One region of the Bacillus sp. J14TS2 genome, then DNA from elsewhere that is predicted to be linked to it. Evidence: a T-box and tRNA genes for the amino acid it is inferred to sense, from the RefSeq annotation. Region 1 holds a T-box; the other holds one or more tRNA genes.
What was found. A T-box is a leader RNA that pairs with one kind of tRNA and senses whether it is charged. The one in region 1 lies ahead of metG (methionine--tRNA ligase), so its partner is inferred to be a tRNA-Met.
Positions count from the first base shown of each region.

Region 1 (10,557 bases):
TATAATGGGGGAGTGAGCGGCATCGGCGCGACTCTTAACCTATCATCTATACAAGTAGAGGAAGCTTTAGAAAGGTTTATGCAAATAGCGGATCACGCCTTTTTATATGAGAACAGCAAAGGGGAGATCTTTGATTGGCAGCAAAAATCAATCTTAACATTTATCGAAACCTGTCTAAAAATTGCCCGTGAAGAAGGCGAGGTAGAAGTGACCTTTGCTTAACAGTTAGCCCTCTCATTGATATACTCATATCAATGTCAAGCACTGACTGGAGAAAATAAATGTCTAGGTTGGAAGATAGACTTACAATAAAAATTGCTTCATTTACAAAAAGAAATAAATAGGATTGAATTAGATTAATGCTGTTATACTTAAAACAGAATGTGATTGATCATGCATTTAAAGTTGCTAGATAGTGTCATACATATATAAAGCGTCGAAAAGAGGGATTACCGTTGGACAAAAAGGAAAGGATCTATTACGAACGTGGGACAGAGGAACTTAGCATCAAAAGCATTCATTCCCAAAAACTTGTTCAGGAATTAAACAATATGGATGTTGAGAATTCTGAAAGAAAGGTTGAAATCCTTAGGAATTTATTTGGTAGCTTAGGTATTAATCCAAGCATTGAACATAATTTTCATTGTGACTTAGGATATAACATTCATGTTGGTGATCATTTTTATGCTGGGTATAATTGTACTATTTTAGATATGGCTGAAGTGAAAATTGGTCATCGTTGTTTGATTGGTCCGAATGTAGGTATATATACAGCAGGTCATTCGATTGAGCCAAAAGGAAGATATAAGAAGGGCTATGCCATTCCAATCGAAATTGGAAACGATGTTTGGATAGGTGGGAGTTGTGTAATTTTACCTGGAATCACAATTGGGAAGAATTCTATTGTTGCAGCTGGTTCTGTCGTGACAAAAGATGTCCCTTCCGACACAATCGTAGCAGGGAATCCAGCCAAAATACTAAAAAGTATTTAATTTTTTCTCGTATGAATGGCAGTCATATAGTAATAGTAAAGTGAAGACATGTGGTCTTCCTAAAATAATGAATGGATGCTTCTTTTATCTGAAGAATTGGAGTTGTATAATCGATGAAACAAAATAAATATGATGATCCAAATTTCTTTGCTGCATACGAACAAATGCCTCGGTCAGTGAAAGGTCTTGAAGGGGCTGGAGAATGGCATATAGTAAAAGAGCTAATTGGAGATTTAAAAGATAGAAATGTCCTTGATTTAGGTTGTGGCTTTGGTTGGCATTGCCGCTATGCTCGTGCGCAGCAAGCACGATCTGTAACAGGGGTAGATATATCCAAAAAAATGATCGAGAGAGCCCGTGAAATGACAAATGATCCTGCCATTTCTTATATAAGAGTGTCCATTGAGGATATTGATTTTTCCAATAATCAATTTGATATTGTCTTTAGCTCACTGGCTTTTCACTATATTCAGTCGTTCCAAACAATCTGTGAAAAAGTATATGAATGCTTAGTCCCTGGGGGAAGTTTCGTTTTCTCGGTGGAACATCCCATTTTTACTTCTCGAAATGAACAAGATTGGTATTATGATGACCAGGGAAATCGTATGCATTGGCCTGTTGACCACTATCAATCAGAAGGAGTACGGGAAACAAACTTCTTGAATGAGAGTGTGACAAAATACCATCGTACCATTTCAACCTATATGAACGATTTAATTTCATCAGGCTTTTTGATAAAAGCAGTGAAAGAATCCGTTCCTGCTGATGACATGTTAGAAGACCCTGAAATGAAAGATGAAACTCGCAGACCGATGTTTTTAATGATCGCAGCAGAAAAAACATAACTGATTCATCATAGCGAGATCAGGATATTTACTCTATCAGGCGAACAAATACATAAAAAATTAGTGATCTATTGGAGAAGGGAAAAGAACCAGATGAAAGAATAAAAGGAGATAGAAAATGAGGTTACAAGAAATCATCGAAATTATTAAGGGGAATTTTACTTTAGCTTTTACTACGGTCATAGTTTTAGGAATTGTCTTTTTTCTTGGGTATGTCATTATCTATAGAAAACTTTTAGGCGGAAAAAAACGCCTTTCAAGAAAACAATTGCTTTTTACAAGTTTATTTATTGGTTATTTTATTATGGTGATGGGTGTTACTTTCCTGAATAGAGGTTCAACCTATTCGGGTGGAGTGAATTTAGCCTTTTTTAGTTCATACCAAGAGGCTTGGAATAGTTTCAGTGTAAGGGAATGGCAGAATCTGTATTTAAACATTTTAATGTTTGTGCCGTTCGGAATCCTCCTCCCGCTATGGCATGTTCGCTTTCGAAAAGTGAGGTGGACGATTGGGATGGCGGCGATATTTACACTTTTTATTGAAACTTTTCAACTTCTAACAGGGTTTGGTATTTTTGAGTTGGATGATCTATTTAATAATTTATTGGGTGCAAGTATTGGTTATGGGATCATTATGGCTATTCTGACGATTAAAGATAGGGGAATCAAGCACTCTTTATTATATTTATCCCCTCTCTTACTAGTGGTCCTCCTATCCGGCAGCATGTTTGCTTATTATTATACGAAGGAATTTGGAAACCTTATCATTGTGCCGAATTATAAGACAAATATGGCTAGTGCCACGATCACGAATGATGTGCAGCTTGATGATCAAAGAAAAAATGTTCCGATTTATAAGGCACCAAGCTACACAAAGGCTTCTGGGGAGGAATTTGCTGAAGATTTTTTTAAGAGACAACAGCTTGATTCAGAAGATATGGAGGTTATATCATATCCAGATGATGCTGTGTATCGGATTGAGGGATATGATTTATGGTTTGAATACTTAGATGGAAGTTACCGATATGCAGACTTCTCCAGCTTTGATGCAACACCAAAAAATACGGATGAAAAAACATTAAAGGCAAGCGTAACAGCATTCGGAATAGATATCCCTGAGGATGCCGATTTTCAAAAAGTCGAAACTGGTATTTATGAATGGACGGCAGATAAAATAGCCAACGGGAATCAGCTTATAGATGGTGTTTTAAATGTACAATATTATCATGATGATACATTGAAGAGCATTGACAATCAGTTAATCACTTATGACAAGGTAAGAGATGTTCAAATAAAGAGTGAACAAGAAGCATATGATGAAATTTTAGCCGGGAAATTTAAGTATTCCCTTGCAAATAAACAACCCGAAACCTTACATATTGATCAAGTAGAAATCAGCTATTATTTGGATTCCAAAGGCTATTATCAACCGATATATGCCTTTCAAAGTACAATCGACGGCGGGGAAATGACGATCTATATTCCAGGGATATGAAAGATTTTGTAAAGGAGGTTTAAGCAAATGAATCAATTTAACTCTACTTATAATATTGCTCGTTCCAATATTGGGTTCGAGAATGAGGTTGATAGACTTCGGGTGCAAGCGTTGATGAGCTGGGAAAAGGAATTTAGAAACCTTAAGTGGTTTGGCTTATCTGATGGGATGAAAGTGTTAGAAGTTGGTTGTGGACCTGGATTTGTAACCGAGAAGCTTGTGGAGCATTTACCAAAAAGTGGAATTTCAGCATTAGATATTGATGATAGCTTGTTAGCAAAAGCAAAACAACGATTAAATAAGATAACTGATAGAGATATTGAATTTATCCAAGCCTCTGTGTATGATACAGGACTTCAAGATAATGGCTATGATTTTGTTATTGCACGCTTAGTTTTTCTACATCTTTTCGAGCCTAAGAAAGCAGCGATAGAAATATTTAGAGTATTAAAACCAGGAGGCAAACTCGTGATCATGGATGTAGATGATGGCATCTTTGGCATTATTGAACCAACAGTGGAGAATTTCCGTTCAGTGATCGATAAGCTGATTGCGATGCAAGGGGAAGCAGGAGGAAATCGTGAAATTGGACGTAGTTTACCGCGATTACTTGAATCATCAGGATTTTGTAATGTTGAAATGGATGCCATCTCTGTACATAGTGATCTAGTTGGCGTAGAGATGGTTAAAGAGCAATTTAACCCCAAGAGATTCGAAGCATTTTATAAAAAAGGCTCCCTCTCTAAAAGTGATTTTCAAAGCATTGAAAAAGCATTTGAAAATTTGCAGCAGAATCCCGATTCATTGGCGATGATGATTTTTTTTATGGCATGTGGCACCAAGCCTGTATCAGATACTTAATTCGGGATAGGAGGTGTTCCATTGAAATTTGTTCTATTATTCGGTCCCCAAGCTGTTGGGAAAATGACAGTAGGGCAAGAGCTAGCAAAAATCACGGAGTTGAAATTATTTCATAATCATATGACGATTGATTTACTTGAGCCTTTTTTCGGTTTTAGTGCGGAAATGTGGAGATTATCGACCTTATTCCGTGAAGAGGTATTTAAAACATTTTCCCAAAGTGACCAGTATGGCATGATCTTTACATTTGTATGGGCCTTCAACAAGCAAGAGGATTGGGATGCAGTTGAAAAAGTCTGTCATTATTTTCGTACTGAAGGAGCGGAAATATACTTTGTTGAGCTAGAAGCACATGTAGAAGAAAGGCTCAAACGGAATCAAACACCGAATCGACTTGAGCAAAAGCCAACGAAACGAAATATCAAACAATCGGAAGAAAACTTACTCAGTAGCATGGATACACTACGGTTAAATTCCGAAGCTGGAGAAATAAAAGAAGAGCATTATTTGCGCATTGATAATACAAAATTAAGCGCTGTAGAAGTTGCCCAGATGATTAAACATCGATTTCGTTTATAAATCGATGCATATGTTTTTGGTGTAAACTAGGAGGCTTGCTGGGAAAGATTGGTTAAATCCATTCTTTCACTTGTTGGTGAGTGAGGTTTTATGAGTTAATAAGGATGTCGGACCGATAGAAATTCGGAAAGGAGGCTGGTAACAGTGAGCACAAAATACGAGGTGATTTCCGCTTAGCGGAAATCTAAACGGGGGCCGCATTGATTGCGGCCCCTTTACATTTTTATTCACTGAAGTTATTTAATCCCAAGACGCATGCGGTAGCTAAAGAGGATGTCTTGGCTTTCTCCACCGAAAGCTTGTTGCACATGGTGTTGGAAGGCAGTGATCGCATCATGAAGGTCAGTAGCACCTAATTTTAATGCTGTCTGCAATCCTCCTTGGCTTAAAGCGATATTGGCATACCGAGTTGCATCACATTGTTCCCAATGATGAAACACAATTTCTTTGGAAAAAGAAAAAAGCTGAGACTCACGAATTTGTTGAAGATGTTCATCTTTATTCCATTTAAACGCTAATTGCTTGGCGGGTGCAAGTTCGGTCACACGAGATTCAGCAAGTGCAATCAGTGCTTGATAATGTTCCTCTACTTCCATTGTAAAAGATGGCGGCCAGTCACAGTCATAAGCGGCAAAGACTCCTCCAGTACGCAGAACACGAGCAAATTCACGCAATGTGGGTTGTGGATCCATCCAATGAAAGGATTGGGAACAGGTGAGAATATCGACGGAATCAGCATCGATATCTAGCTGATCAGACAGCCCCTTCACAAACCGAAGATTATCAGGCTCCTCCTGGGCTTGCCAATGAGCGAGGGCCGCTTTACGCATATCATCATTCGGTTCCACCCCAATTATATCCTTCGCTTGATCTAACCAGATGAAAGATGATAATCCGGTTCCACAACCGACATCCACTACTCGATTAGGCACCTGAGTCAAATATCTTGTTAGTATTTTGACGATAACATTTGGAGGAACGGGACGATTTTGATCATAAAACTGACTGTAGCCCAAAAAGCGCTCTATATTATTTGTACGAATATCCTGCATACGTTTCTCATCCTTTCTTTTTCTCATACATCGTTGATATGATTATAGCACAGACGGATTTAGAACATTTAGAAATATATAGTCTTAATTCTGCTAGTTGCCACTGATATAAAAGTAAAAAAGACTTTGGGAACGCATTCTAAATAAAATTCCTGTATAGTAGAAAGAAAGATTATTCATGTTCTAGCTTAGTAGGACATTGAAAGGTGTATGTGAAAGAAGGGTTCCTATCTTATATGCAATTTAAAAAAATTATTTTTACGTTTTTAATTGCCGCCATTGGCGGTTTGGTATTTCAGTTTCTACATATTCCTGTACCATGGTTATTAGGGCCAATGATATCTGTATTCATTACGATTAATCTACTTCGGTGGCCTTTGCTATGGCCTAGTTCACTGCGCAATACAGGCATGATCATTGTTGGCTACACAATTGGTCTATCCATGACTGGCACTGCTCTGCACGAAATGGGGCGGCAAATTCCATACATGCTTTTCATGACGATTTTATTACTGGTGTTTTGTGCAGGGATTGCTTATGTCGTTTCTAAGATTTCTGATAGTGATTATCGAACCGCCTTATTAGCGAGTATACCGGGCGGACTTTCACAAGTTTTAATTTTGGCAGAAGAAACGAAGGGAATTCATCTCGGAGTAGTGACGATCACACAGGTGATTCGCCTGATGATCATTATTATTGCAACGCCTTTGATTGTGATGCTTCCATTTTTTCGCGATCCAGCTGATGCTTTAGTCGCCACTGAATCTGCGCTTCCTCCTGATATAGTTGGAAGTTGGGCAGGTTTATTTCCCCGTTTGCCACTCTTTGCAATCGTATGTATTGTTTTTGCTTTTTTGTGTATCAGAATTAAAATGCCAACGGCTTATTTAATTGGCCCTGCGATCGGTACAGCAATCTTGCAAGCAATTGGCATAGCGGGTCCAGTTTTGCCTTCTACTCTGCTTAATATCGCGCAATTGTTGATCGGGACATATGTTGGCTTGCTTTTGAAACCGCAGGATATGCCGCATACCTTCAAAACCTTTGCGATTGCGATTGGGAGTGGCTTGTTGCTAGTGGTGGGCGGTATTGGTTTGGGGTTATTACTCACGCTCATTCAACCAATTTCAAAAGCTACCGGCTTGTTAAGCTTAGCTCCTGGTGGAATGGATCAAATGGGTATCATTGCCCATGCTATTCATGCTGACTTATATATTGTTTCCGGGTATCAACTTTTCCGCACGTTTTTCATCTTTTTTGCTGTTCCCCCTTTAGTAAAATGGTTGTTTACGAGAATGGAGCGGCAAAAAGGGAGAGAACAAGAGGGAAGATTAGAAAAAAATGGTTGATATTTGGAAGGACTATGAACAATATTTATCTTAATAAAGGGCTCCAGGGGCGTACTTTTAGTCGCTGTTCTATTTAAACCTGAGCCAAAGACAGGCAAAACGCCTGTCTTTAACTGAATATTTGCTTGCCTGGTAGCCGAACGCTTTGTGATTTAGTTTTTTCCAAATCTTTTTTCATTTCTAACTCGGGCTCGTTCCGCTTCTACCTGGCGATCTCGGGGAGTGGAGCTGGTAACAAGCGAGTTTAGAAGCTGTTCCGTATTAGCAGCAATATTTTCAACCGCATTATGAAAAGCCTGTTCGTTTACTTTAGAGGGCTTTTGATAACCAGATACCTTGCGGACAAATTGTAAGGCAGCTGCATGGATTTCGTCCTTTGTAGCTGGAGGATCATAGTTAAATAATGGTTTAATGTTTCGACACATGAGGAATCATCCTTTCTTTCGAAATATTTTTAAAATAATTGTATCATAATTTTTAATCTAAAGAGTCGAGGCAATATGTAAAACTGTTTTTTCGTTTTTTTAATCAACTTGCATTTTACTTGCAAAAGAATTACAATCTTTCTAAAGAAAAGCGATGAGAAGGAAAAGTAAAAAGGACTGTGTTTGATAGAGAGCTTCTGCTGGTGGAAATGAAGCAAACGAACCCTTTTGAAAATGACCTTTGAGCTTCGTACCGAAAGCCCGAGCAAGTAGGCTACGACGAGAGTGGCACTCGTTACAACAGCAGCAGTATCCCGTAAGGCGTACTGGGTGAGGCAAGTAGTGTGAGCTATTTGCGAATATAGGTGGTAACACGAGTCCAATCGTCCTAATCATAATGATTAGGGCGTTTTTTGTGTTCAAAAAATACAAGGAGGAATGAAGGATGACAATTTTTATAGGGGGGGCCTGGCCCTATGCAAATGGTTCTTTACATTTAGGTCATATCGCGGCTCTGCTTCCTGGTGATATTTTAGCGAGATACTATCGACAGAAAGGCGAAAAGGTATTGTATGTGTCAGGAAGTGATTGCAATGGTACGCCGATTTCGATTCGTGCGAATCAGGAAAATACAACGATTGAAAAAATTGCCAACCATTTCCATACGGAATTTCTAGAATGTTTTCAAAAGCTTGGATTTACCTATGATTTATACACACGAACTGATACGACACATCATCATCATGCAGTTCAAGAAATATTTTTAAAGCTTCTGCAGAATGGTTATCTTTACACCAAATCAATTGAGCAGGCTTATTGTGAAACAGACAAACAATTTTTGCCAGATCGTTTTGTAGAGGGAATTTGTCCGAATTGCGGGGCTAAAGCAAGAGGGGATCAATGTGATCAGTGTTCTGCGCTTTTAGATCCACTTGTTCTGATCGATAGACGTTGTAAAATTTGTGGAAACGAACCGATTATTAAAGAAACAGAGCATTTTTATTTTTCATTTAGTCGATTTCAACAAAAGTTAGAAGCGTTGGTGAAGCATGCGAAACGAGAGAATCGTTGGCGAGAAAATGCAGTGGATTTAACGGAAAGATATTTAAAGGAAGGAGTGCTAGATCGCGCTGTAACACGGGATTTACCCAATGGTGTTGATGTACCTGTACCTGAGTTTGCCCATAAGAAGATCTATGTGTGGATAGAGGCTGTTGCAGGTTATTTAACAGCAAGTCAGGAATGGGCAAGACAGAAAGGCGAAAAACTTGAGGAATGGTGGAATAAGGACACTATTGCCTATTATGTTCATGGGAAGGACAATATCCCTTTTCATACGATCATTTGGCCATCCATTCTCCTAGGGTTGAAGCAATCTCCTTTGCCTACTCACATCATTTCGAATGAATATTTAACGCTAGAGAAACGGAAACTTTCCACAAGTCAAAATTGGGCCGTATGGGCTCCTTACATTTTAGAGCATTACCACCCAGATTCGATTCGTTATTTTTTAACGATTAATGCACCTGAGAATCGTGATACCGATTTTTCTTGGCGAGAATTTATCTATAGCCATAACGGGGAGTTGCTCGGTGCGTTTGGAAATTTTGTTAACCGTACATTGAAATTTCTGGAAAAGTTTTTTGAAAGTCGAGTTCCGCAAGGCAGGGTGAACGCATCGATTCAAACAGAGACCGAGCGTTTATACCAGCTGGTTGGAGAACTGATTGAAACAGGTCATTTTAAAAAGGCGTTAGAGCTTATTTTTGATTATATCCGTCAGGCCAATAAGTATTTTGATCAGGAACAACCTTGGCTCCAGATCAAACAAGCTGGACCGGCTGCATCTGATACAATGACTACCTGTGTGTATATCATCTGTAATCTTGCCCAGCTTTTACAACCGTTTTTGCCATTTTCTTCTGAGAAGATTCGGCAAATGTTGCAAATCGAACAGGTAGAATGGCAGGTTCAGCTTGACTTACCAGAACGTATTTTGTTTGTTGAGCCTCTATTTGAGCGCTTGGATGAAGCGTTAATAGAGAAAGAATATGAACATTTAGTTCAGACCTCGAAAGACTCATCGCCCTGACTTCTATCGCCTTATAGAGAATTAAACACTGTATATAGACAGGAGAAATAAACATGGTACGATGATAAAAAGCGAATCATAGATTTGAGGAGGATGTATATGCATGATGAACATGATAGGATCAAGGGACTATTAATGGCTACTAAATAATAAAAGCATGGTGCTTGATCCTATACTAGAAGCAGGCGCATATCTGAAAAAGGATGTGCGCCTTCTAGGGGAAAGCCTTAAATAAATGACAGACAAGGGCCTAGAGTTTGCCGATTTGTATTCCGATAAAAGCTAGAAAAATCCCGAACGTGTAGCTAAGGCCAAGATAGAGCACAAGGGTTTTCCATTTTTTCTCCGCATGAAGCTGGATATTTTCTAATTTAAATGTGGAAAAGGTGGTAAAAGCCCCTAAAAAACCTATTCCAAAAAGGAGTTGTAGTGAATGCTCAAGATTTGCTCCAATGATTAAGCCAAGCAAAAAGGAGCCGGCCAAATTTACAATGAGTGTAGCGAGTGGAAAAGAAGAGGTATCTTTTCTTTTGATCCTATTGCTTACCCAAAAGCGGGCGATAGCACCAAAGAAACCTCCAACTGCTACCAAACAGAAGGATAGCGTCATACACTCATCCTCCTTTGGCGAGAGCCGAAACGGTAACCAAGCCATGAAAAAAGCAAGCCACCCCATACACTGAACAGGAGATAAAGCAAGGCAACGCCCCATTTACCAACGATCATTAATTCTACGGTTTCCACACTAAAGGTAGAAAAGGTAGTGAAGGAACCAATCAATCCTGTCCCAATAGCTGGAATCATGACAGGGTGGAGAAATTTCAGGCGTGGTAATGAGAGGGTGAGCCAACCTAAAATAAAACTCCC
Region 1 is NZ_BORE01000009.1:189,168-199,724, reverse strand. Features, by position in the region: gene KI375_RS15290 (hypothetical protein) at 1-222, shown strand, start outside; gene KI375_RS15285 (sugar O-acetyltransferase) at 456-992, shown strand; gene KI375_RS15280 (class I SAM-dependent methyltransferase) at 1,106-1,837, shown strand; gene KI375_RS15275 (VanZ family protein) at 1,956-3,332, shown strand; gene KI375_RS15270 (class I SAM-dependent methyltransferase) at 3,360-4,193, shown strand; gene KI375_RS15265 (AAA family ATPase) at 4,215-4,772, shown strand; gene KI375_RS15260 (class I SAM-dependent methyltransferase) at 5,009-5,824, opposite strand; gene KI375_RS15255 (AbrB family transcriptional regulator) at 6,061-7,173, shown strand; gene KI375_RS15250 (DUF2277 domain-containing protein) at 7,326-7,598, opposite strand; T-box leader at 7,744-7,992, shown strand; gene metG (methionine--tRNA ligase) at 8,044-9,690, shown strand; gene crcB (fluoride efflux transporter CrcB) at 9,941-10,300, opposite strand; gene crcB (fluoride efflux transporter CrcB) at 10,297-10,557, opposite strand, start outside.

Region 2 (10,557 bases), on a different contig from region 1:
TTTTGGCCCTTCAAAAATGCCATCACTCATCATTATCAGTAAATCTCCCGCTTTTAATTGCTCTGTCACAACATCTACATCAAATTCCTGGATCATTCCAATAGGCAGGTTGGCCGCTTCAATTTTCAATACTTGCTTGCCTCTTTTTATAAAGCTCGGGGTGGATCCGATTTTTAAAAATTTCGTTTGCGCATCTTGTAAATCAATTACCGCTAAGTCCAAAGTTGAGAAAATTTCATCCGTTGATCGTAAGGATAAAATGGAATTAACCGATTTGATTGCCACTTTCTCTTCTATCCCAGACTTTAAAATCTTCTGTAATAATTGCAATGTCTCACTGCTTTCATGATGAGCCCGCTCGCCATTTCCCATCCCATCACTAATGGCAGCAGCAAATTTCCCAGGGCCTAACTCGATCATCGAATAACTATCCCCAGATAAAAAACCACCACCCTTTGCCGCATGAGCCACGCCTGTTTCCACGACAAATGTCTTAGCAGAGCGAAATGTGGCATACAGAAAGTCAAAGGATCCTTGTTCCTCCTTTTGAACAATGATTGTTTCATTTAAAATATCAGAAAGGAGTGGTGCAATGATTTTTTCACATTCCCCTAGGACATTCTGGCCCGGCAAGGTAATATCAATATCGATATTCCCTGGTACGAGACTGTAAATTTCAACCTCTTCAATTTCAATTCCAAAATCCTGTAAAGCATCTAAAATAATTTCCTCCTGTTTTTGATGATTGGCTTGCTCCCTTTGTATTTCCTTGGCAAAATCGCCCATCACCTCTGACACGCCTAACAATTGCTCCGCAACGAGCTTTCTACTTTCCTTTACTTGCAGCTTCAATTGTTGGTTTGCCTGATAAACATTCAGTCTTTGATGAATAGCATTCTTCACCTTTTGCGAGCGATTACATTGTCGTTCTAGTTGTTGATTAAGCGTATTTGGAATACTTCCTGTATTTTCATCCATTTCATGCATAATGTTCTTCATTAAATCATAAGTTGTATCAAAGTTGTCAGTACCCCAACACTGAGATTTTTTATAACACATTTGACAGGTCTTCTCTGTCACATCACTTAGAAAGTAATCAAACTCTTGTTCTACTTTTTCAGATTCACTCACTTTTTCCGTCTGTGAAAAACTATTGGATAAGGCCTGAAAAACAGAAGAAAATTGCTCGACCCTTTTTACTGTAATATCACGGATTTTTCTCGCATATCTTTGTTGATCCTGCGTATACTCAGTAGTACCCGGGATATAACGCGCGATATTTTCAGACCAACTCCTCGGTGTAATCAATAAAAGAAAAATAGCAATGCCGGATTCATAGATTGTATCAAGTAAGGGAGAATTCGCCTCTCCATACAAACCCATTAATAACGTGGCAATCATTAGGCCAAAGGCTGTACCCAGTTGCTTTCCTTCTTTTAATAAACCACCTAATAATCCTGCAAAAGCGAGTAAGCTCATCTGCAGGAGACTACTGACACTGGCTAAACTAAAAATGAGTCCGGTTACAACGCCCACAGTCGATCCTACTGTCGCTCCTGCTGTAAAGGCAAAGAGAATTACAAGGTAACGCGATAAAATATGTTCAACAGATAGATCATACACTGTCCAGCCAATCGTGCCTGTCATAATTGAGGCCAGTAGAATAATAAGACTTACAACTTCTTCTGTTTTTAACGACTTTTTTCGCTTTTTAGATGTAAGAAATGGAATACTTTGCATAAAAATATAGACTAGTACAAAACTTAAGCTTGCTTCTACAGCTGCCATTAAAGCATCAAATTGTGAAATGGTTTGTCCATTTTGAAAAAAGACCCAACCACATTTTACAAAAAGGGAAATCAACAAAACACCATATGGTAACATTTTTACACTGGGTTGAACAATCAAAGAAAGTAGCTTAAGACTAATGAGATAAATTAAACATAGACCAAATGTATAAACCGCATTTCCAATCCCCAGTGTTAACGCCCCTGCTAAAAGGCCAAATAATACGATCGGAGCCTTATCCTTTTTTAATAAATAGACAACAGCAAAAAACGGCAATATAAAAGGAGTCAATTGTGACAAAATAAGAGCTCGTCCCAAAAGCAAGGCAACCAAAAATAAAGCTAAGCCCTTTTGCAAAATCAGATTCTCCAATTTCTGCGCTACCTTCTTGAAGCCATTTGACATATCAAACTTCGTTCCACTTAAAGTCGAATTCTGAATAGATGATTCTGCAAAACCTCTTCCACCTTTATCCATTTTAATCGCACTCCCCACACAAAGTTATGATTGGCTCTATTATAAAGGAGGCTTTTCTAAAACTTTGTCATTTCTAGGGAGGGAATTGAAAGAAAAGTTCGACTAAATGAGGCAAAATCCCAGATGATTAGAAATTTATCCCGGTGCAACCATCCGTAAGACCCCCACTTCAAGACTAGGAAATTTCAAAGAAAGTCTAAACCCTTACTGATGGCAGTCTCGCTTTATAGAGCATATACGGATAAAGTGAAACTACAATAAACAGGGGTTTTTTTGCCCGTTAATGTGAGATAAAATGCAAAAAAAATACAAGCCCTTGTTGAAACAAGAAACTTGTATTTATGACCAATAGATTGTTGGATAAAACAGCGCTGGACAGGCGCTTACGCTTTTCTTTTTGTCTAGCTCCAGCGCCTAGCGACTAGCAAATTTACGACTTCTTCCTACGATAAGTCAACATCGGCTCATCCTTCGCCGTGTTTCCTTTATCTCGTCAGAAGCCTTTAAATTTGTACGTCGCTGGACAGGCGCTTACGCTTTTCTTTTTGTCTAGCTGCAGGCGGTAGGGGCTCGAGGTCAAATAACCTGGAATTTCAGAAGGGAAAACCGCCCTTCCTGAATTCCAGAACATTTGCTTGTCGCCCCTGGGCAACCGCCTTCCGCTTTTCTGTATAGCGGCGGAGGGGATCGAACCCCCGACCTCACGGGTATGAACCGTACGCTCTAGCCAGCTGAGCTACACCGCCAAGTTACTCATGCCAAAGGCACAGATTCTATGATACAATTTTCTAAGAAACTTGTCAATTATTATTTATCTCATGCATTAAGAGACTATTAATGGCTAAAATGCTGTATACAAAAATTTCCATCTAAACAACCATAGCTCAACGAGACATGCAGCTTCCCTATAAAAATAAAATAGCCCATCTATTCTCGACGAACAGATAGACCACTTTATATAAAACAGACAACAAGTTAACCGCGTCTTGCACCGCGTCCGCCACGTTTTGATTCCGTATTACGCTTTAATGAAGATAGGCGATCCTCACTATCCTTTAGAAAACGATTCATTTTACTCTCAAAGCTTTCCTTCACACGTTCATTCGTCCGGTTATGACGATGATTGTCACGGTGATTTGAATTTGAATTTGAATGGGATTGACTCGCCGGCTGGTCTTTTGCTTTCCGAATAGACAGGCCAATTTTACCGTCTTTCTCAACATTTAACACTTTCACAAGGACTTCATCCCCAACGGTTAAATGGTCTTTAATATCTTTTACATAATTATCGGCCACTTCACTGATATGAACAAGTCCTGTAGAGCCACCGGGTAATTCCACAAACGCCCCAAAATGAGTAATGCCTGTAATCTTGCCTTGTACCTTGCTGCCTACTTCGATCGACATAAAAAAATTTATCCTCCTTAAAAGTATAAAAGTAACCTTTACCTTATATTATAGCTAACTTTTGAAAAAAGTGTCAATAAGACTCCTTTTCCTTCTCTTTTTTCTTTTTGGTTTCCGGAAGGTTAAAAATGATTTCCCCTTTCTCAGAAAGAAAGTAATCTCTTCGCGCAAGTTTTGCTATGTACTCTTCATCATTTAACTTTACAAGTTCATTCTCCAGCGAGGCTTGTTTTTTCTCCAAAGTGGCAAGGCTCTGTTCCAATTTCGCTTTTTCCGCTTGTTTCTCAGCTAACATGGAATTTTTAGAAACAAGAGAAGATATCACCAAATAAGACAGGGCGATTGTCAGGATAAGGAATGCCGTTAGCCTGCGAATAAGAAGCTTTTTTCTTCTTGCCGCCTTCCTCATTGTGACTTCTTGTTGTTTCATATAAGTAGTTTCCAACGAAGCAACCTTTTTCATTCCCATCCTGAGGCCTCCTCACCGTTATTTTTTGAAAAACTTCTTCATATAGCCTTGAACAATATGGACGATTCTAATCCATATGCGAGTTATAGAATGAAATAATTTTTGTAATGTTGTTACCCATGTCTTAGGTAACAATAAAAGAATACCTTTTGCTAAAAGGGTAAACGGATACCATATTATCCTTGCTATCCATAATAACACGATTCCGACCCCTTTTACAAGAACCCAAACGAAACGGCCAATTCCTAACAAAATAGTAAAAATTAGGAAGAGAATCGCTTTAATGGGTCGATAAATAAGAAAAAAGAATAATTTTAGAATAAAGGACCAGGTCGCTTTTATGAAGGAAATGATCCCTTCTAATAGACGAAGATAAAAACCTTTCATCAATGCCTGATAAGCCGCAAAGCCACATAAAATAGCTAAAATAAGATAAAAGCGCACCTCACCATAATTGACAAGGAATAACACATAGAAAACGATCACACCATGCAAAATCCAAAATAATATATCGTTAATAAAAACAATAATCTTACCACGACTACCTCTTTTTAGGAATCGCTGATACGTATCGAGCGATGCACCAAAAAAACCACCCATACTAATCATCGCGAGCATGGTATAAAATTGTGTAGATAAAGTCATCGAAACAACTTGCCAAAGAACCCTTTAGCCTTCTCCCCATGATGATCATCAAGATAAACGAGATCATATATTTTCCCTTTAATGGAGACGATTCCTCTATCAACATCGAGGTTCTTCATTTGTAGGTTCTGACCATGGATGGATAAATAGCCCATTGTGGTTTCTAAAAGAAATTCCTCATTATCAAAACTTTCCACATGTTTCACACCGGTTATATCAAGTAGCTTTCTTCCTCGCATGGTTAAATCATGTTCTGGTGTTGGGGCCTTATTTGCCATAGGTTCATGATATTGGTTCATTTTCATCCCTCATTTTCGTACTCATTTTACTTCATACATATGAGAGAGAATGAGGAAATAGAACAAGCCCTTACCAGAGTATCTATCTTTTTATCTCGAAATTAACGGGCTATAGGTTCGCGATAAAAATCGCCCTGTCTCCACTAGCACATCCTGTACATCGAAAAACCCCATAATCGATGTTTCACTTTATACGTGTTTTCACTGATCTGTTGTCGTTATTTTTTCTTCCTTTACAATCTTGTACATACTTGCGGCATCTTCCTTTTTGGTGGACTCTTGAAGCTCTGTCACTTGTACGAATACAAGCTTTTGGCCAAAGCGAATCTCTAATTCATCTCCTACCTTTACATTGGAGCCTGCTTTTGCCTGTTGTCCATTAATCAGAATTCTCCCTTTATCTGCCACTTCCTTAGCAAGCGTTCGTCTTTTTATTAGCCGAGAAACCTTTAAGAATTTATCTAAACGCATGGTTGCCAATGACTTCACCTCTTTATATAATTTTAAAATCCTTTCCCCTTTGCCTCATCCCAAAACTGGTCAAGTTGTTCAAGGGTATATTCCTCAAATCCCCTTCCACTTTCCCTTACCTTCTCTTCTATGTAAGAAAAGCGGCGGGCAAATTTTTCATTTGTTCTTTCGAGTGCTTCTTCAGGATATATATTCAATAGCCGAGAAACGTTCACAACTGAAAATAAAAGATCCCCTAATTCCTTTAATTGCTCTTGTCTATCTTCTTTCGCCATCTCCACCTCGAATTCCTGCATTTCTTCCTTAACTTTTTCCCAAGCTTCTTGTGCTACTCCCCAATCGAACCCTAGTTTCCCTGCCCTCTTTTGATATTTATAAGCTTTGATTAAAGCGGGTAAGCCTTTTGCCGTTTCGGCTAAAATAGATTCATTTCTATTTTTCTCCGTTGCTTTGATTTTGTCCCAATTTACTGTAACTTCCGCAGCATCACGTACCTCAACATCACCAAATACATGAGGATGACGACGAACCATTTTTCTTGAGATCGATTCTAGCACATCTTCAATCGAAAACATGCCTTCGTCTTCCCCAATTTGGGCGTGAAGCATAACTTGCAGTAAAATATCCCCCAGCTCTTCAATTATATTCTCGATATCGTCTTGGTCAATCGCGGCTAATAGTTCATAAGCTTCTTCAATTAAATATTTTTTCAACGAAAGATGGGTTTGCTCCTGGTCCCAAGGGCAGCCATTGGGTCCTCGTAAATCCGCAATAATTTGCCGCAAAGTGGAAAATTCCTTATATGCCTGTTCCTGCTCGGCAATGGGCGGAACATATAAACTGGTTAGATTATCCAATGTAATACCGTGATCTAATTCATACAATGGGAGCTTCCTGATCTTCTCCATCTTACTTCCCGCTGCCGTAACAAGAGAAACCTCATAATCACTTGGATATTTCTCCATAAGCGTTAATTTTACTTCAGACGCAACAAAAGCATCGTACACTTGACCAATAATGATATGCTGCTGGATTTGAAGCTCGTCCCTCTGTAACGATGTTCCATCTAGAAGCTGGAATCCTTCAATAGGATCTATCTTTAAAGATGTAAACAAGGGGTCTAAAAAGCTTTGCCCTCCCTGAATTTCGATCTTTATATTTCTATGCGGCGCCTGTTCCAATAAAAGTTGGACGGTTCTCTCTGCGATAAGTGGATGCCCTGGAACCACATAAACAATCTGTTCATTCTCCGCTTTATTCAATAGGAACTGGGTAATTTCATCATACACACTCGTAAAGTCCCCATGCTTTTCATAGATATCATCAAATGATTCAAAGATAAATCCTTCCTCTACTAATTCTGCTACAACAGGATGCTCTTTCGTTCGCAAAAAGAAATGCTTCTCTTGTTTTAATAATTTATAAATGCCTAAAGGCAGTTGATCCAAGTCTCCAGAACCTAACCCGACTACGGTTATTTCTTTATTCACTCTTTAACCTCTCACTTTCTATTTGAATTAAGATGATTTAATCTGCTACTAAAAGGGAAAAAAGAAAGCTCCTCCTCTGTCAAGCTTCCACTTTTTAAAATGATCCAAAGATAGACACCTGCTCCAAGAACAACACTTGATAAAGATAGAGCGATACTGAGCAAACGCCCCACTTCAAAAAGGGAAAACAAAAATAACCATAATTGTAAAACGAGTGTCATTCCTAGCGCAGCCAAGCAAATGGAAGGAAGGAGTTTTTTGACCGTTGGCAGAAGAATAGAAACTCGTGTCTGTAGCTTACGAATGGATAAAATGGCCGTAATAGCTAAACCGATAACGGTTGATAGGGAAGCTCCCATTGTTCCTAATAAAGCTACTCCTATATAATTGCCGATGATTTTGGCGATTAGGCCGATTAAAATATACTTTCCTACAATAAATACTTGGCCCAACGCTTGTAGGATCCCTGTACAAATCAAAATCAAAGAACTAAACAAAATAGAAATAGATAGAACCGATAGTACTGCTGAACCTTGATCGTTGGCAAATAACATCGTATTAGTTGGTTTCATGATATTGATAAGTCCGATAGTAGCTCCAACTGCGATTACAAGCGTAATTTTCAGGGCACTGCCTGATCTTATCTGGATGGTTTGTTCATCATCCTTCATCCAAGCGGCTGTCACGATGGGTACGAGTGCGAGGGAAAAGGAAGAGGCGACGACCGTTCCTAATTGAATAAGCGGTTGTCCTCGATCAAAAATCCCTTTTAACGCTTTAGCCTCCTCAATTTCTATCCCGGAATTTCTCAATAAAGAAAAAATACTAAATGAATCCACAAATTGAAATAAAATAAGGACCATCCCACTAAGGCAAAAAACAGCGCCATGCACAAGGACAATCTGGGCTGTGGTGTAAAGCTTCTTCCAGGATAAACCCTTTATAAAAAATAAAGAATATGTTTTTCTTTTTACCATATACATAAGCAGGATTCCTACTCCAATTACTCCACCAATTAAGGACCCTGCAATCGCCCCTGTTCCAACTTCATACAGCGAATACCCATTGGATGTTAGAATAATAGCCGACATCATAATAATGACGACTCTCACTGTTTGCTCTATTACTTGGCTCGTTGCAGTAGGGCGCATATCTCCTGTACTTTGGAAATATCCACGACTAATCGATAAAAAGGGAAGAAGAAGAAACATAAAAGCCGTCATTTGAATTAAAGCAGTTAATTGTGGATCTCCCATCCATTGCGCTATCAGAGAAGCCCCAAAGAAAAAGCAGCAAAATAAACCAATCCCCACAAAAAGAAGTGTAATCAGAGCAGCCTGCATGCGATGGGCCAAATATGCCCGCTCTCCAGTCCCATCCTCAGCAGCCAATTTAGAAATAATGACAGGAAAACCCGAGGTAGCCAAGATCATTCCTACTCCATAAATCGGATACACTTGCTGATAGATATAGAAACCAACATCGCCCACAATGTTTTGATAAGGAACTCGATATACGACACTTAAAATTTTGACAATAAAGGCAGCGATCGTTAAAATAAACGCTCCCTTCATATAATGATTAGTTGTTTGTGTTGACAATCGACAATCTCGCCTTTCAATAAATACTAAATAAAAAGTATTATAACATGTTTCGGTTTTGAAGCCTTATTTACAAGGATTTCTCTCGTTCCTACTCCACTTTTAATCGTTAATCACAATGTGAGAGCCTTTTTCGTTGCAGGCAGACGCTTAGCTTCGGCGAGATCTCACTTGTCACGCTAATCCCCAGGCCGCCTTCCACTCTCATCAACTAGTCATGATCTTGTTGATTTAAAGGGGCTAATTCTGGTTTTCTAAACCTCAAAAAAAGACAGATGTTCACATCTGCCTTTTTTTGGGTATTATTCGCTAGGGAATGTCTTTTTCACAAATTCGATGACTTCTTCTGACGTGTTCATGGATAAAACCGTCTCTTTTATCGTCTTTGCTTGTTCTTTTTCTAGCTCTTTTATTTGTGATCGCGCCGGTAGAATCGAGGTGGCGCTCATGGAGAATTCATCAAGCCCTAGACCAAGTAATAGGGGAATCGCGATGGGATCGCCGGCCATTTCCCCACACATCCCTACCCATTTTCCTTCTTGATGGGCGGCATCAATCACCATGGAGACGAGACGTAAAATTGCGGGATTGTATGGTTGATACAGGTAGCCTACACGTTCGTTCATACGGTCGGCTGCCATTGTGTATTGGATTAAGTCATTGGTGCCAATACTGAAGAAGTCAACCTCTTTCGCAAATTGATCTGCCAGCACAGCTGTGGATGGGATCTCGACCATCATGCCGATTTCGATTGAATCGGATACTTCGGCACCCTCTGCAACCAGCTGTGCCTTTTCCTCTTGCAAAATTGCTTTGGCTTCCTTTAATTCGGAAATCGTAGCAATCATCGGGAACATAATTTTCAAGTTTCCATAGTGGCTTGCCCGGAGTAAGGCCCGGAGTTGGGTACGGAATATGTCCTGTTCTTCTAAACATAAGCGAATGGCTCGAAAGCCTAAGAACGGGTTCATCTCTTTTGGCAGCTGTAAATAAGAGAGTTTTTTATCTCCGCCAATATCGAGGGTACGAACCACCACTGATTTCCCCGCCATTTTTTCCAAGACAGTTTTGTAGGCCTCAAACTGCTCGTCCTCTGTAGGCAGTTGGTCTTTGCCCATGTATAAAAACTCTGTTCGGTATAGCCCGACAGCTTCGCCGCCATTTTCTAACACAGCTTTTATATCATCCGGTGTCCCAATATTGGCGGCAAGCTCTACATGCTGGCCATCCTTCGATATAGTTGGTTCGTGAACCAGTTTTGCCCATTCCACTTTCTGTGCTTCGTATTTTGCCTTTTTTTCCTGATAGTAAGCCATCTCTTCAGCGGAAGGATCAATCAAAACCGCTCCATCCAAGCCATCCACAATTACCATCATTCCATTTTCAATCCGGGCGGTTGCTTGTTTTGTACCCACAACTGCTGGTATTTCCATCGATCGAGCCATAATGGCGGAGTGAGAAGTACGCCCTCCAATATCAGTGGTAAAACCTTTGACAAATTGGCGGTTGAGCTGGGCTGTATCCGAAGGGGTTAAATCTTCGGCAATGACCACAACTTCCTCCGAAATCAGACTTGGATTGGGGATTTGCACACCTAATAAGTTGGCAATCACACGTTTTGTAACATCCCGAATATCAGCGGCACGTTCTTTCATATAATCATTATCCATCGATTCGAAGATCGAAACAAACTGATCCGCGGTTTCCTTCATGGCTACCTCCGCATTGATTCCCTCTAACCCGATCTTATCCAACACGGGAGTGAGCAATTCCGGATCACTTAACACAAGTAAATGAGCGGCAAAAATGTCTGCTTTATCGGCACCCAATTCGCGGTTCGCATGGTCTTTAATCGTTTCAAGCTCTGCTTTAGACTGCTCGATGGCTTGTTCAAATCGTTGTTTTTCCGC
Region 2 is NZ_BORE01000021.1:17,375-27,931, forward strand. Features, by position in the region: gene spoIIE (stage II sporulation protein E) at 1-2,265, opposite strand, end outside; tRNA gene KI375_RS23655 (tRNA-Met) at 2,938-3,011, opposite strand; gene KI375_RS23660 (S1 domain-containing RNA-binding protein) at 3,241-3,672, opposite strand; gene KI375_RS23665 (FtsB family cell division protein) at 3,746-4,141, opposite strand; gene yabQ (spore cortex biosynthesis protein YabQ) at 4,160-4,786, opposite strand; gene yabP (sporulation protein YabP) at 4,783-5,085, opposite strand; gene KI375_RS23680 (RNA-binding S4 domain-containing protein) at 5,287-5,556, opposite strand; gene yabN (bifunctional methyltransferase/pyrophosphohydrolase YabN) at 5,589-7,046, opposite strand; gene KI375_RS23690 (putative polysaccharide biosynthesis protein) at 7,058-8,647, opposite strand; gene ptsP (phosphoenolpyruvate--protein phosphotransferase) at 8,950-10,557, opposite strand, start outside.
Region 2: it has a tRNA-Met gene. The T-box ahead of metG (methionine--tRNA ligase) is inferred to sense a tRNA for this amino acid. The anticodon was not compared.